2 regions of the Pseudomonas sp. UM16 genome follow, and region 2 is predicted to be linked to the other one. Evidence: predicted binding sites of a transcription regulator. Region 2 holds the regulator's gene; the other holds the start of a gene.
The links. The regulator sigma-54, encoded in region 2, starts transcription at its own class of promoters, with help from an activator protein. The targets are predictions, from matches to a motif close to ANTGGCATNNANNTTGCTNT.
Positions count from the first base shown of each region.

Region 1: a site for sigma-54 is predicted at 2,344-2,363, ahead of glnA (glutamate--ammonia ligase). Genes of this name have one in related genera too.

Region 1 is NZ_JBNPJT010000006.1:228,477-235,610, reverse strand. It holds gene typA (translational GTPase TypA) at 1-544, opposite strand, end outside; gene thiI (tRNA uracil 4-sulfurtransferase ThiI) at 673-2,127, opposite strand; gene glnA (glutamate--ammonia ligase) at 2,460-3,866, shown strand; gene ACQRAX_RS09360 (chorismate mutase) at 4,018-4,566, shown strand; gene glnL (nitrogen regulation protein NR(II)) at 4,823-5,908, shown strand; gene ntrC (nitrogen regulation protein NR(I)) at 5,905-7,134, shown strand, end outside.
Region 2 is NZ_JBNPJT010000013.1:73,240-80,373, forward strand. It holds gene ACQRAX_RS16785 (ATP-binding cassette domain-containing protein) at 1-343, opposite strand, end outside; gene ACQRAX_RS16790 (KpsF/GutQ family sugar-phosphate isomerase) at 589-1,563, shown strand; gene ACQRAX_RS16795 (KdsC family phosphatase) at 1,564-2,088, shown strand; gene lptC (LPS export ABC transporter periplasmic protein LptC) at 2,097-2,669, shown strand; gene lptA (lipopolysaccharide transport periplasmic protein LptA) at 2,656-3,183, shown strand; gene lptB (LPS export ABC transporter ATP-binding protein) at 3,184-3,909, shown strand; gene ACQRAX_RS16815 (RNA polymerase factor sigma-54) at 4,089-5,582, shown strand; gene hpf (ribosome hibernation-promoting factor, HPF/YfiA family) at 5,660-5,968, shown strand; gene ptsN (PTS IIA-like nitrogen regulatory protein PtsN) at 5,981-6,445, shown strand; gene rapZ (RNase adapter RapZ) at 6,448-7,134, shown strand, end outside.

The DNA.
Region 1 (7,134 bases), on a different contig from region 2:
CTTCGGCCATTTCGGTGTGGTCCAGACCGGCAATGCCGTTCAGGGCCGAGGCGTAGACGACTTTGAAGTCCAGCTGTTCTTCGGTGGCACCGAGGTTGTCGAACAGATCGAAGATCTGGTCCAGAACCCAGTCAGGACGCGCGCCCGGACGGTCAACCTTGTTGATGACCACGATTGGACGCAGGCCGGCTTCGAAAGCCTTCTTGGTCACGAAACGGGTTTGCGGCATAGGGCCGTCTTGGGCGTCGACCAGCAGCAGCACCGAGTCAACCATCGACATTACACGCTCAACCTCGCCACCGAAGTCGGCGTGGCCGGGGGTGTCGACGATGTTGATGTGGTAGCCGTTCCAGTTGATGGCGGTGTTTTTCGCCAGAATGGTAATACCGCGCTCTTTTTCCTGGTCGTTGGAGTCCATGACGCGCTCGTCGTTGAGCTCGTTACGCTCCAGAGTGCCGGACTGACGCAGGAGTTTGTCGACCAGAGTGGTTTTACCATGGTCAACGTGGGCGATGATGGCGATGTTACGCAGATTTTCGATCACGTGTGTATCTCGATCAGAGGATTCGGGTTGCCGCCCAGTCTAGGCGGCGAATATGAATGAATGGCGCTCAACGGGCCCGCAGGTCGGGAGGGCGATGGCGGATGCTCCCGCCATACAACCCCGGCGTTTTATGTCGGACGATAAACGCGCACATTGGCATGTCCCTCACTGAGCAAATGATGGGCATGCAGGCGACTCATCACACCCTTGTCGCAATACAGCAAGTACTGGCGCGTGGCGTCCAGTTCCTTGAAGCGACTGTTCAGGGCGTAGAACGGCAAGGCCTTGACCTCGATGCCGTCCAGTTCCAGGGGCTGGTCTTCCTGGGCATCAGGGTGACGAATATCAATCACCACCTGCCCGGCCAGCGCCTGGCTGACTTCTTCGATCTGAATATCCTGACCAAGTTCATCGATCACATTGTCGATGGACACCAGGCGAGCACGCTCCAGAGCGCGCTCGAGCACAGCCATGTCGAACTGCTTCTCTTCATGGTCAACACGATGACGTTTGGCGCAGGTGGTCGGGTTCACCGAGATCACGCCGCAGTACTCAGGCATGTGTTTGGCGAACTCGGCGGTACCAATTTGGTTAGCCTGGTCGATGATGTCCTGCTTGTGGCTGGCCAGCAGCGGACGCAGTACCAGCTTCTCCGTGGCCGAATCGATCACTGCCAGGTTCGGCAGGGTCTGGCTGGAAACCTGGGAGATCGCCTCGCCGGTTACCAGCGCGTCGATCTCCAGGCGGTCAGCAATATTGGTCGCAGCGCGCAGCATCATGCGCTTGAGGGTCACGCCCATATAGCTGTTGTCGACCTTGCCGAGAATCTCGCCCACCACTTCTTCGAACGGCACGCTGACGAACAGTACGCGCTGGCTGCTGCCGTATTTCTTCCACAGGAAGTGGGCGACTTCCATCACCCCCAGCTCGTGGGCACGACCGCCCAGGTTGAAGAAGCAGAAGTGGGTCATCAGGCCGCGACGCATCATCTGGTAGGCCGCCACGGTGGAGTCGAAGCCACCAGACATCAGCACCAGGGTCTGCTCCAGCGTGCCCAGCGGGTAGCCGCCGATGCCCTTGTGCTGGTTGTGAATCACATACAGCAGCTTGTCACGCACCTCGATGCGCACCTCGACCTCGGGGGTGCGCAGGTCGATACCGGAGGCGCCGCACTGCTGGCGCAGCTGGCTGCCGACATAACGGTCGACGTCCATCGAGGTAAAGTCGTGGTGGCCGCCGCGCTTGCAACGCACCGCAAAGCGCTTGCCGACCAGCAGGTGGCCGAAGTGGGTCTTGCACTTGGCGACGATATCGTCAAAGTCGCCCAGCGGGTACTCGTCGACCTGCAGGAAGTGGGCGATGCCCGGCATGCAGGTCAGACGCTCGATCATCTCGCGCAGGACTTTCTCGTCCTCGATGCGGGTGACCACCTCGAGGTTGTCCCAGACACCGTCAACCGCGAGCGCAGGATCGAGGTCCTTGAGCACGGTACGGATGTTGCGGCCCAGTTGACGAATGAAGCGTTTGCGAACCGGGCGGCTCTTGATGGTGATCTCTGGGAAGACTTTTACGATTAGTTTCATTGAAAACAGCGCGCGCAATGCCGACTAAAAAAGTGGGGCGCGGATTATAGCGGAAATTGCTCAAGGTTTAACCAATTAATCTACAGAAGGTTTGCCGCGCACCAAAATGAGGCGTCGCGACTGATTTGCGCCTCTTAAGAGTGCAGGAAAGCCGTAGGTTTTCCGCTAAATACGGCTGGAATGCGTAGAAATCGGGCAAGAAATCCAAACCGGGGCACTGGCATGCAATTTGCTCCCTTGTGAGGCAGGTTGCCTTGGCCGACTATTCGCGCCCGGCATCACCCAAATTCAAGGGCTGCACAGGCAAGCTCTACCCCACCCCGGAGGACACTATGTCGAAGTCGGTTCAACTCATCAAAGATCATGACGTTAAATGGATTGATCTGCGCTTCACGGACACCAAAGGCATTCAACATCACGTGACCATGCCGTCGCGTGACGCCCTGGATGAAGACTTCTTCGAAGCCGGCAAAATGTTCGACGGTTCCTCCATCGCTGGCTGGAAAGGCATCGAAGCCTCCGACATGATCCTGATGCCGGACGACTCCTCTGCCGTACTCGACCCGTTCACCGAAGAGCCGACCCTGATCCTGGTCTGCGACATCATCGAACCTTCGACCATGCAAGGCTACGACCGCGACCCACGCGCCATCGCCCGCCGCGCCGAAGAGTACCTGAAGACCACCGGTATCGGTGACACCGTATTCGTCGGCCCAGAGCCTGAGTTCTTCATCTTCGACGAAGTGAAGTTCAAGTCCGACATCTCCGGCTCGATGTTCAAGATCTACTCCGAGCAAGGCTCGTGGATGTCCGATCAGGACGTCGAAGGCGGCAACAAAGGCCACCGTCCAGGCGTCAAAGGTGGCTACTTCCCAGTTCCGCCGTTCGACCACGACCACGAAATCCGTACTGCCATGTGCAACGCCATGGAAGAAATGGGCCTGGTCATCGAAGTACACCACCACGAAGTGGCAACTGCCGGCCAGAACGAAATCGGCGTGCAGTTCAACACCCTGGTGAAAAAGGCTGACGAAGTTCAGACCCTGAAGTACTGCGTACACAACGTTGCCGACGCCTACGGCCGCACCGCTACCTTCATGCCTAAGCCACTGTACGGCGACAATGGCTCGGGTATGCACGTGCACATGTCCATCTCCAAAGATGGCAAGAACACCTTCTCCGGCGAAGGCTATGCCGGCCTGTCCGACACTGCCCTGTACTTCATCGGCGGTATCATCAAGCACGGTAAGGCCCTGAACGGTTTCACCAACCCGGCGACCAACTCCTACAAGCGTCTGGTACCAGGCTTCGAAGCACCGGTAATGCTGGCCTACTCGGCTCGTAACCGTTCCGCTTCGATCCGTATTCCTTACGTTTCCAGCCCGAAAGCCCGCCGTATCGAAGCGCGCTTCCCGGACCCGGCGGCCAACCCATACCTGTGCTTCGCGGCACTGATGATGGCCGGTCTGGATGGTATCCAGAACAAGATCCACCCAGGCGACGCCGCCGACAAGAACCTGTACGACCTGCCGCCTGAAGAGGCGAAAGAGATCCCACAGGTGTGCGGCAGCCTCAAAGAAGCCCTGGAAGAACTGGACAAGGGCCGCGCGTTCCTGACCAAGGGCGGCGTGTTCTCCGACGACTTCATCGATGCCTACATCGCCCTGAAGAGCGAAGAAGAAATCAAGGTCCGCACCTTCGTACACCCACTGGAATACGAGCTGTACTACAGCTGCTAAGCCAGTGACGCCTGCGCAAGCGGCGTAACGCGACAAACAGAGGCCTCCTTCGGGAGGCCTTTGGCTTTTCTGCCATCTGCATGCGTATCAACCGACAGGTAAAAACAACGAATCACGGCACACTGTTTTTTTCTCTTGTGGATACCTTGCTATGCGCGCACCTCTGATTGCCTTGCTGCTAACCCCCCTGCTCCTCAGCCAAGGCTGCACATCGCCCCCTCCGCCCACCAACCCCCTGCAGCATTTGCTCGACAGTGTCGAACAACGCCTGGACATCGCCGAAGCCGTTGCCCTGAACAAATGGGACTCCGGCCAGCCAGTACAGGCTACCGAGCGCGAGCAACAGGTGATTGCCAACGCCCAAACCCAGGCCATGCGCTTTGGCCTCGACGAACAACGCGTCGGGGTGTTTTTTGCCGACCAGATCGAAGCCAACAAATTGCTCCAGTACAGCGCACTTTCACGCTGGCATGCGGCGGGCAGCGCACCGCAAACGCCGCGTGTCGATCTGGCAACGCAATTACGCCCGCAACTGGACCGCCTGCAACGCGCACTGCTCAGTGAGCTAGCTTCGTTCGACCGCAAGCGCCCCGAACCTTGCCCAGCAGTATTGGCTCAAGCCATCGACCAGCGCGCACTGGGCCCAATACGCACACTGGCCTTGATCCGCGCCACCGCCCATTTGTGCTCTGCAAGGTAATTCTTCCTCTATGCTCTATATTGGTGCACGCGACAGCGTGCACCTGAGCAAATCAACCCATTTTGGTTCAAGCAAACCGCCGGATCAGGGCTTTACAGCCATATTTAGCGCATATTCAGGTCTTTATCCGGCCGATCCGCTTCTTTTCGGAGCCTTGGTTTGTTTTTTGCATTTTCTTGTTACCAGCAGACAACCAGCGCCCGCGACCCTGGCACAACCGGGGTCGTCATGAGCCAAAAGAGGTCACCGACGCCCCATGACCATCAGCGATGCCCTGCACCGACTGCTACTGGACAACCTGACCACCGCCACCATTCTGCTCAACGCCGAACTGCGCCTTGAGTACATGAACCCGGCCGCGGAAATGCTCCTGGCCATCAGCGGTCAGCGTAGCCATGGGCAATTCATCAGCGAGCTGTTCACCGAATCGCCAGAAGCGCTCAATTCCCTGCGCCAGGCGGTGGAGCAAGCACACCCGTTCACCAAGCGCGAGGCGCAGCTGACCTCGCTGACCGGCCAGACCCAGACCGTCGACTACGCGGTAACGCCGATCCTCAGTGGCGGGCGGACCTTGTTGCTGCTTGAAGTCCACCCCCGCGACCGGCTTCTGCGCATCACCAAAGAAGAAGCCCAGCTTTCCAAGCAAGAAACCACCAAGTTGCTGGTGCGCGGCCTGGCCCACGAGATCAAAAATCCGCTGGGCGGCATTCGCGGCGCCGCACAGCTGCTGTCCCGGGAGCTACCCGAGGAAGGCCTCAAGGATTACACCAATGTGATCATTGAAGAGGCTGACCGCCTGCGTAACCTGGTTGATCGCATGCTTGGCTCGAACAAACTGCCATCACTGGCGATGACCAACATCCATGAAGTCCTCGAGCGTGTCTGCAGCCTGGTCGAGGCCGAAAGCCAGGGCGGCATCACCCTGGCGCGTGATTACGATCCGAGTCTGCCGGACGTATTGATCGACCGCGAACAGATGATTCAGGCGGTCCTCAACATCGTGCGCAACGCCATGCAAGCCATCAGCGGCCAGAACGAGCTGCGCCTGGGGCGCATCAGCTTGCGCACCCGGGCCATGCGCCAGTTCACCATTGGCCATACCCGCCATCGCCTGGTGGCCAAGGTCGAGATCATCGACAACGGCCCGGGCATTCCCGCCGAACTACAGGAAACCATCTTCTATCCCATGGTCAGCGGTCGTCCGGACGGTACCGGACTGGGCCTGGCCATTACCCAGAACATCATCAGCCAGCACCAGGGTCTGATCGAATGTGACAGCCATCCAGGCCACACCACTTTCTCGATCTTCCTGCCTCTGGAACAAGGAGCCACCGCCTCATGAGCCGTAGTGAAACTGTCTGGATCGTCGACGATGATCGTTCCATCCGCTGGGTCCTGGAAAAAGCCCTGCAACAAGAAGGCATGACCACCCAGAGCTTCGACAGCGCCGACGGGGTCATGAGCCGCCTGACCCGGCAACAGCCGGATGTGATTATTTCCGATATCCGCATGCCCGGTGCCAGTGGCCTGGACCTGCTGGCGCAGATCCGCGAGCAGCACCCACGCCTGCCGGTGATCATCATGACTGCCCACTCCGATCTCGACAGTGCGGTGGCGTCCTATCAAGGCGGGGCATTCGAGTACCTGCCCAAGCCGTTCGATGTCGATGAAGCGGTGTCGCTGGTCAAACGCGCCAATCAGCATGCCCAGGAGCAACAAGGCCTGGACATCGCCCCAAGCCTGACCCGTACTCCGGAAATCATCGGCGAAGCGCCGGCCATGCAGGAGGTGTTCCGCGCCATCGGTCGCCTCAGCCACTCCAACATCACCGTGTTGATCAACGGCGAGTCAGGCACCGGTAAAGAGTTGGTCGCCCATGCCTTGCACCGCCACAGCCCGCGAGCAGCTTCACCCTTCATTGCCCTGAACATGGCGGCGATTCCCAAGGACTTGATGGAGTCCGAGCTGTTCGGTCACGAAAAAGGCGCGTTCACCGGCGCTGCCAACCTGCGTCGCGGCCGCTTCGAGCAGGCCGATGGCGGCACCTTGTTCCTTGACGAGATCGGCGATATGCCGGCCGACACCCAGACCCGTCTGCTGCGCGTACTGGCGGATGGTGAGTTCTATCGGGTTGGCGGCCATGTACCGGTAAAGGTCGACGTGCGCATCATTGCCGCCACCCACCAGAACCTGGAAACCCTGGTGCAGGCTGGCAAGTTCCGTGAAGACCTGTTCCACCGCCTCAACGTGATCCGCATCCATATCCCGCGCCTGGCCGACCGCCGCGAAGATATCCCGACCCTGGCACGGCACTTCCTTGGCCGTGCCGCTCAGGAGCTGGCGGTTGAGCCGAAACTACTCAAGGCTGAAACCGAAGAGTTCATGCGCAATTTGCCGTGGCCGGGTAACGTGCGCCAGCTGGAAAATACTTGCCGCTGGATCACCGTGATGGCCTCGGGGCGGGAAGTACACATCGGCGACCTGCCGCCAGAACTGCTCAATCTGCCTCAAGACACCGCGCCGGTGACGAACTGGGAGCAGGCGCTACGCCAATGGGCTGACCAGGCG
Region 2 (7,134 bases):
GGGTATGCACGCGCAGCGGAAACGCGACGTTTTCGAATACGTCGAGGTCCGTGAACAGCGCGCCGCTCTGGAACAGCACGCCCATCTGCTTGCGGGCATCGAACAGATCGCTGCGCGACAAGGTCGGCAAGTTTTGCCCGGCCACCCAGACCTCACCACTGGCCGGGCGCAACTGTGCGCCCATCAGACGCAACAATGTGGTCTTGCCGCACCCGGAAGGTCCCATGATGCCGGTGACCTTGCCGCGGGGAATGCGTATATCGACATTACTGAAGATGCTGCGCGAACCGCGCTTGAAGGAAACACCCTTCAACTCGACCGCGTAGGCGTTATCAACGCTCATCTAGACTCCTTGCGATGCAGCCTTCTCACTCAGACGCGCGCCCCCTTCATGGAGGCACGCACGCCCTGAGCGGGCCGAACAGGCGGCGAACTATAGCATTGCTGATAGCAACGCCCCAAGGCCGCCGCCGCGCTTGTTCAGCTAGGGTTAAGGTTGCACAGCGACTGTATGACAATCACAGGGTGAGGGTTTTGCGCATTACCGCTATAATCGCCGCCTTTTCATCAGGCAACCCGATTTCCGACATGAGCCAATCCAGCGACCTGATCCAATCCGCGCAACGCACCATCCGTTTCGAAATCGAGGCGGTTGAGGGCTTGCTAGCCCACATCGACGCCGATTTCGTCAAGGCCTGCGAGCTGATCCTGGCCAGCAAGGGCCGGGTCGTGGTGGTCGGCATGGGCAAGTCCGGGCATATCGGCAACAAAATTGCCGCAACCCTGGCCAGCACCGGCACCCCGGCGTTCTTCGTGCACCCGGCCGAAGCCAGCCATGGCGACATGGGCATGATCACCCGCGACGATGTCATCCTCGCCCTGTCCAACTCCGGCACGACCGCCGAGATCGTCACCCTGCTGCCCTTGATCAAACGCCTCGGGATCCAGCTGATCAGCCTGACTGGCAACCCCGACTCGGCACTGGCCAAGGCCGCCGAAGTCAATCTCGACGCCCGCGTCGCCCAGGAAGCCTGCCCGCTGAACCTGGCTCCGACGTCCTCGACCACAGCGGCACTGGTACTGGGCGATGCCCTGGCCATTGCGCTGCTTGAGGCACGTGGCTTTACTGCTGAAGACTTCGCCTTCTCGCACCCTGGTGGCGCCTTGGGACGCCGCTTGCTGTTGAAGGTCGAGAACGTCATGCACGCCGGCCAAGAGCTGCCTCAGGTGCAACGTGGCACCCTGCTCAAAGACGCATTGCTTGAAATGTCTCGCAAAGGTCTGGGCATGACCGTCGTCCTCGAAGCCGACGGACGGTTGGCCGGGATCTTCACTGACGGCGACCTGCGCCGCAGCCTGGATCGCAACATCGATGTGCACACCACGTTGATCGAAGAGGTCATGACCGCTCATGGCAAGACCGCGCGCGCCGACATGCTCGCTGCCGAAGCCCTGAAAATCATGGAAGACCACAAGATCAGTGCCCTGGTTGTAATCGACAAGGACGAGCGCCCGGTTGGCGCCTTGAATATGCACGACCTGTTGCGTGCGGGAGTGATGTAAATGAGCCAGGACCTGCTCCAACGTGGCAAGGCCATCAAGCTTGCGGTATTTGACGTTGACGGCGTACTGACTGACGGTCGCTTGTACTTCCTCGAAGATGGCAGTGAATTCAAAACCTTCAACACCCTCGACGGACAAGGCATCAAGATGCTCATGGCCACGGGCGTGACCACCGCCATCATCAGCGGCCGCAAGACCCCGGTGGTCGAGCGCCGAGCCAAGAACCTTGGCATCCCCCACCTGTATCAGGGGCGTGAAGATAAATTAGTGGTTTTGGACGAACTTCTTGGCCAGCTCAACCTAAGCTATGAACAGGTCGCCTATTTGGGCGACGACCTGCCTGACCTGCCGGTGATCCGCCGTGTTGGCCTGGGCATGGCTGTAGCCAGTGCCGCAGCCTTCGTCCGCGAGCACGCCCACGGGATTACCAAGGCCCGCGGCGGTGAAGGTGCAGCCCGTGAGTTTTGCGAGTTGATCCTGCAAGCCCAGGGCAACCTCGACGCGGCCAACGCCCACTACCTGTAGAGCGACACATGTTCAGTAAAAAGATTCGCACCATTGCGCTGTTCAGTGTGATTGCCGCCTTGCTGGTGGCTGTCGGCTACTGGAACATCAGCCCGGAGAGCTTTCTCGACAAGCCGGTCGCCAGCGTCGACGAAAAGGCTATCGATTATTACGCCACCAATGCTCACAGCGTGCAGTTTCTGCCTGATGGCAAGATGCAGTACGAGATGACTGCCGACAAGGTCGAACACCTCAAGGTCAGCGAAGTAACGTTGCTGACCAAGCCTGACCTGCAACTGTATCGCGGCACCACCTACCCCTGGCACGTGCAGAGCGACAAGGGCGAGGTCAACCCCGATGGCAGCGAAGTGGAATTGATTGATTCGGTACGGGTCGCCCGCACCGATGAAAAAAACCGCACCATGATCATTACCAGCAGTCGCATGACGGTATTCCCGCAGAAGCAATATGCGCAAACCGAACAAGCCGTTAAAATCGACGGCGCCGGTGGTGTTACTACGGGCAATGGAATGAAAGCGTATTTGAAAGACGGCAGGATGGACCTGCTGTCCAACGTAAGAGGACAGTATGAGGCTCGTTAAAACACTCCCCTTTTTGCTCAGCCTGAGCGCAGCACTGGGAAGCGCGAGCGCCTGGGCCCTGCCGAACGACCGTGACCAGCCAATCCGTATCCAGGCTGACCAAGCGCACCTGGATGACAAGAAAGGGGTCGCCACCTACACCGGCGACGTCATCATCACCCAGGGTTCGATGATCATCAAAGGCAACACCGTGACCATTACGCGTGCCGCCAATGGCGATGTCGACGTCGTGACATCGGTCGGCAACCTTGCCTATTTCGAGCAGCAACAAAGCGCCGAAAAACCGGACAAGATGAAAGGTTACGGCAAGCAGATCCAGTACCAGTCGCAAAAGAATCTGGTGGTATTGACCGACCAGGCCAAGGTGGAAACCAGCGATGGCAACACCACTGAAGGCGAGAAAATCGTTTACAACACCCAATCCCAGGTGGCGACTGCCGGCCGCGGTGGATCGGTGTCAACGCCTCGCCCACGGATCGACATGGTGATCCAGCCGAAGAAGAAGGCCGAGTAAATGGCGACCCTCAAAGCCCAGCACCTGGCCAAGAGCTACAAGAGTCGGCAAGTGGTACGTGACGTCAGCCTGTCCATCGACAGCGGCCAGATCGTCGGCTTGCTCGGTCCTAACGGCGCCGGCAAGACCACCTGCTTTTACATGATCGTTGGCCTGGTCCAGGCCGATCAGGGCCGCGTGCTCATCGATGACCTGGATGTCAGCCACCAGCCGATGCACGGCCGTGCCCGTGCCGGTATTGGCTACCTGCCACAGGAAGCCTCGATCTTTCGCAAGCTGTCGGTTGCCGACAACATCATGGCGATCCTCGAGACCCGTAAGGAGCTCGATCGCGATGGCCGGCGCAAAGAACTGGAAAGCCTGCTGCAGGAATTTCACATCAGCCATATCCGCGACAACCTCGGCATGAGCCTGTCCGGTGGCGAACGTCGCCGCGTGGAGATTGCCCGGGCCCTGGCTACTGCGCCGAAATTCATCCTGCTCGATGAACCCTTTGCCGGTGTCGACCCGATTTCGGTCGGCGACATCAAGCAGATCATCCATCACCTCAAGGCCAAAGGTATCGGTGTATTGATCACCGACCACAACGTCCGCGAGACCCTGGACATCTGCGAAACCGCTTACATCGTCAACGATGGCCAACTGATTGCCGAAGGCGATGCAGAGACCATCCTGGCAAACGACCTGGTGAAAGAGGTGTACCTGGGCCACGAGTTCCGCTTGTAAGTTCGAGGCGACACAGCGCTTGCCATGGGCTGCTAACCCGGTGAAAACCGGCTTTATTGTCACAGCGGCCTAGGCAAACGCTCCAATTTCAGGCATATAATTTGCTTAAAGTTGGCGCTTCGGTGCCCTTGTAGTGGATGGCGCATGTGCGCCGGCAAAAAAGGTGTAAAGCCCCTGCCATGAAACCATCGCTCGTCCTAAGAATGGGCCAGCAACTGACGATGACACCGCAGTTGCAACAGGCTATCCGTCTGCTCCAGCTTTCTACTCTGGACCTCCAGCAGGAAATCCAGGAAGCGCTGGAATCAAACCCGATGCTCGAACGCCAGGAAGAAGGCGACGACTTCGACAACAGCGACCCGATGGCCGACAACGCCGAAAGCAAGCCCGTCGCCGAAGTTCAGGACACCACCTACCAGGAAACCACGCAAACCGTGGACAACCTGGAAGACGGCGAATGGAACGAGCGCATCCCCAACGAACTGCCCGTCGATACCGCCTGGGAAGACATCTACCAGACCAGCGCCAGCAGCTTGCCCAGCAACGACGATGACGAGTGGGACTTCACCACCCGCACTTCGGCGGGCGAGAGCCTGCAAAGCCACTTGCTTTGGCAACTCAACCTGGCGCCGATGTCGGACACCGATCGGCTGATTGCGGTCACCCTGATCGACTGCATCAACAGCCAGGGCTACCTCGACGAAACCCTCGAGGAAGTCTGCGAATCCTTTGACCCTGAGCTGGATATTGAGCTCGACGAAATCGAGGCCGTGCTGCACCGCATTCAGCAATTCGAACCTGCTGGTATCGGCGCACGCAACCTCAGCGAATGCCTGCTGCTGCAACTGCGCCAACTGCCTGCCAGCACCCCTTGGATGGCCGAAGCCCAGCGCCTGGTACGTGACTATATCGACCTACTCGGCAGCCGCGACTACAGCCAGCTGATGCGGCGGATGAAGCTCAAGGAAGACGAACTGCGCCAGGTCATCGAACGGGTTCAGAGCCTCAACCCGCGTCCTGGCTCGCAGATTGAATCCAGTGAAGCCGAATACGTGGTCCCTGACGTGATCGTGCGCAAGGACAACGAGCGCTGGCTGGTCGAGCTCAATCAGGAGGCCGTGCCGCGCCTGCGGGTCAACCCGCAATACGCCGGGTTCGTCCGCCGCGCCGACACCAGTGCCGACAATACGTTCATGCGCAATCAGTTGCAGGAAGCCCGCTGGTTCATCAAGAGCCTGCAGAGCCGCAACGAAACCCTGATGAAAGTCGCCACCCAGATCGTCGAACACCAGCGCGGCTTCCTCGATCACGGCGACGAAGCGATGAAGCCGCTGGTCCTGCATGACATCGCTGAAGCCGTGGGCATGCACGAGTCGACCATTTCCCGGGTCACCACGCAGAAATACATGCACACACCGCGGGGTATTTACGAGCTGAAGTACTTTTTCTCCAGCCACGTCAGCACCTCCGAAGGCGGTGAATGCTCGTCCACAGCGATTCGCGCGATCATCAAAAAATTGGTTGCAGCGGAAAATCAGAAAAAGCCATTGAGTGACAGCAAGATCGCTGGTTTACTGGAGGCACAAGGCATCCAGGTAGCCCGTCGCACCGTCGCCAAGTACCGCGAGTCCCTCGGCATTGCACCGTCGAGTGAGCGCAAGCGACTGATGTAGCCCCTGAGATAGCCATCGCAGTTCAGTGGCAGGCGCAACACCTGCCTCTTATGCTCGGGCAACAAAGGAGAAGCTGTATGCAAGTCAATATCAGTGGACAGCATGTAGAAGTCACCCAGCCGCTGCGCGAATACGTCGAGCAAAAACTCAAACGTCTGGAGGGGCACTTCGACAAGATTACCAATGTGACGGTAATCATGAAGGTCGAGAAGCTGCAGCAGAAGATTGAAGCAACGCTGTTTATTCCCGGCGGCGAAGTTGTTGCAAATGCCGAACACACAGACATGTATGCAGCGATCGATGCTTTGACCGACAAGCTCGATCGTCAACTGAAAAAACACAAGGAAAAACAGCAAAGCCTGCTGCAAGGTGCAGCGGCCCGCTGATCCCCCTCATCCATGATCCGACTTGAAACCATCCTGACCCCCGGCCGTTCCTTGGTGAACGTGCCGGGAGGCAGCAAAAAGCGCGCACTCGAACAGATCGCCAACCTGATCGGCAAAGAAGTGCCCGAACTGGACACCCAGGACGTGTACGAAGCCTTGATTGCCCGAGAAAAACTCGGCTCAACCGGCTTTGGCAATGGCATTGCCATTCCCCATTGCCGCCTCAAGGGTTGCGAATCGCCTGTCAGTGCACTGCTGCATCTTGACGCCCCTATTGATTTCGACGCCATTGATGGCGCTCCGGTCGACCTGCTGTTCGTGTTGCTGGTCCCGGAAGCAGCCACCGATGCGCACCTGGAGCTGCTGCGCCAGATCGCCAGCATGCTCGACAGCAAGGTCGTACGCGACAAGCTGCGTGCGGCCCCCAGCAACGACGCGCTGTACCAGGTCGTTCTGGATGTACAGAGCGGGCCCTGAATATGCGCTTGATCATCGTTAGCGGCCGCTCCGGCTCCGGAAAAAGTACCGCCCTCGCGGTCCTTGAGGACAACGGCTACTACTGCATCGACAACCTACCTGCCGGGTTGCTGCCGCAGTTGGCCGAGAACGCCCTGATCAACACCGAACTGATGCAGCCCAAAGTGGCGGTATCGATCGATGCGCGCAACCTGCCCAGCCACCTCAGTCGCTTCCCCGAGCTGCTTGAAGAGGCGCGCGGGCGCCATATCCAGTGTGATGTGCTGTACCTGGATGCCGACGAAGACACCCTGCTCAAGCGCTTCTCGGAAACCCGTCGGCGTCACCCGCTGACCAACGCCAGCCGTTCGCTGGCCGAAGCGATCAAGGACGAGACCGAGCTGCTGGGGCCGATTGCCGACCTCGCCGATCTTAAAATCGACACCACCAACCTGAACCTGTATCAGTTGCGTGACTCGATCAAACTACGCCTGCTTAACCAACCGGAGCCTGGTACCGCGTTCCTGGTCGAATCCTTCGGCTTCAAGCGTGGCATGCCGGTAGACGCCGACCTGGTGTTCGATGTGCGCTGCCTGCCCAACCCCTACTGGAAGCCGGAGCTGCGTGAGCACTCCGGTCTGGAGCAACCGGTCATCGACTATCTGGCAGCCCAGCCTGATGTCGAAGATATGTTCCAGGATATCTCCAGC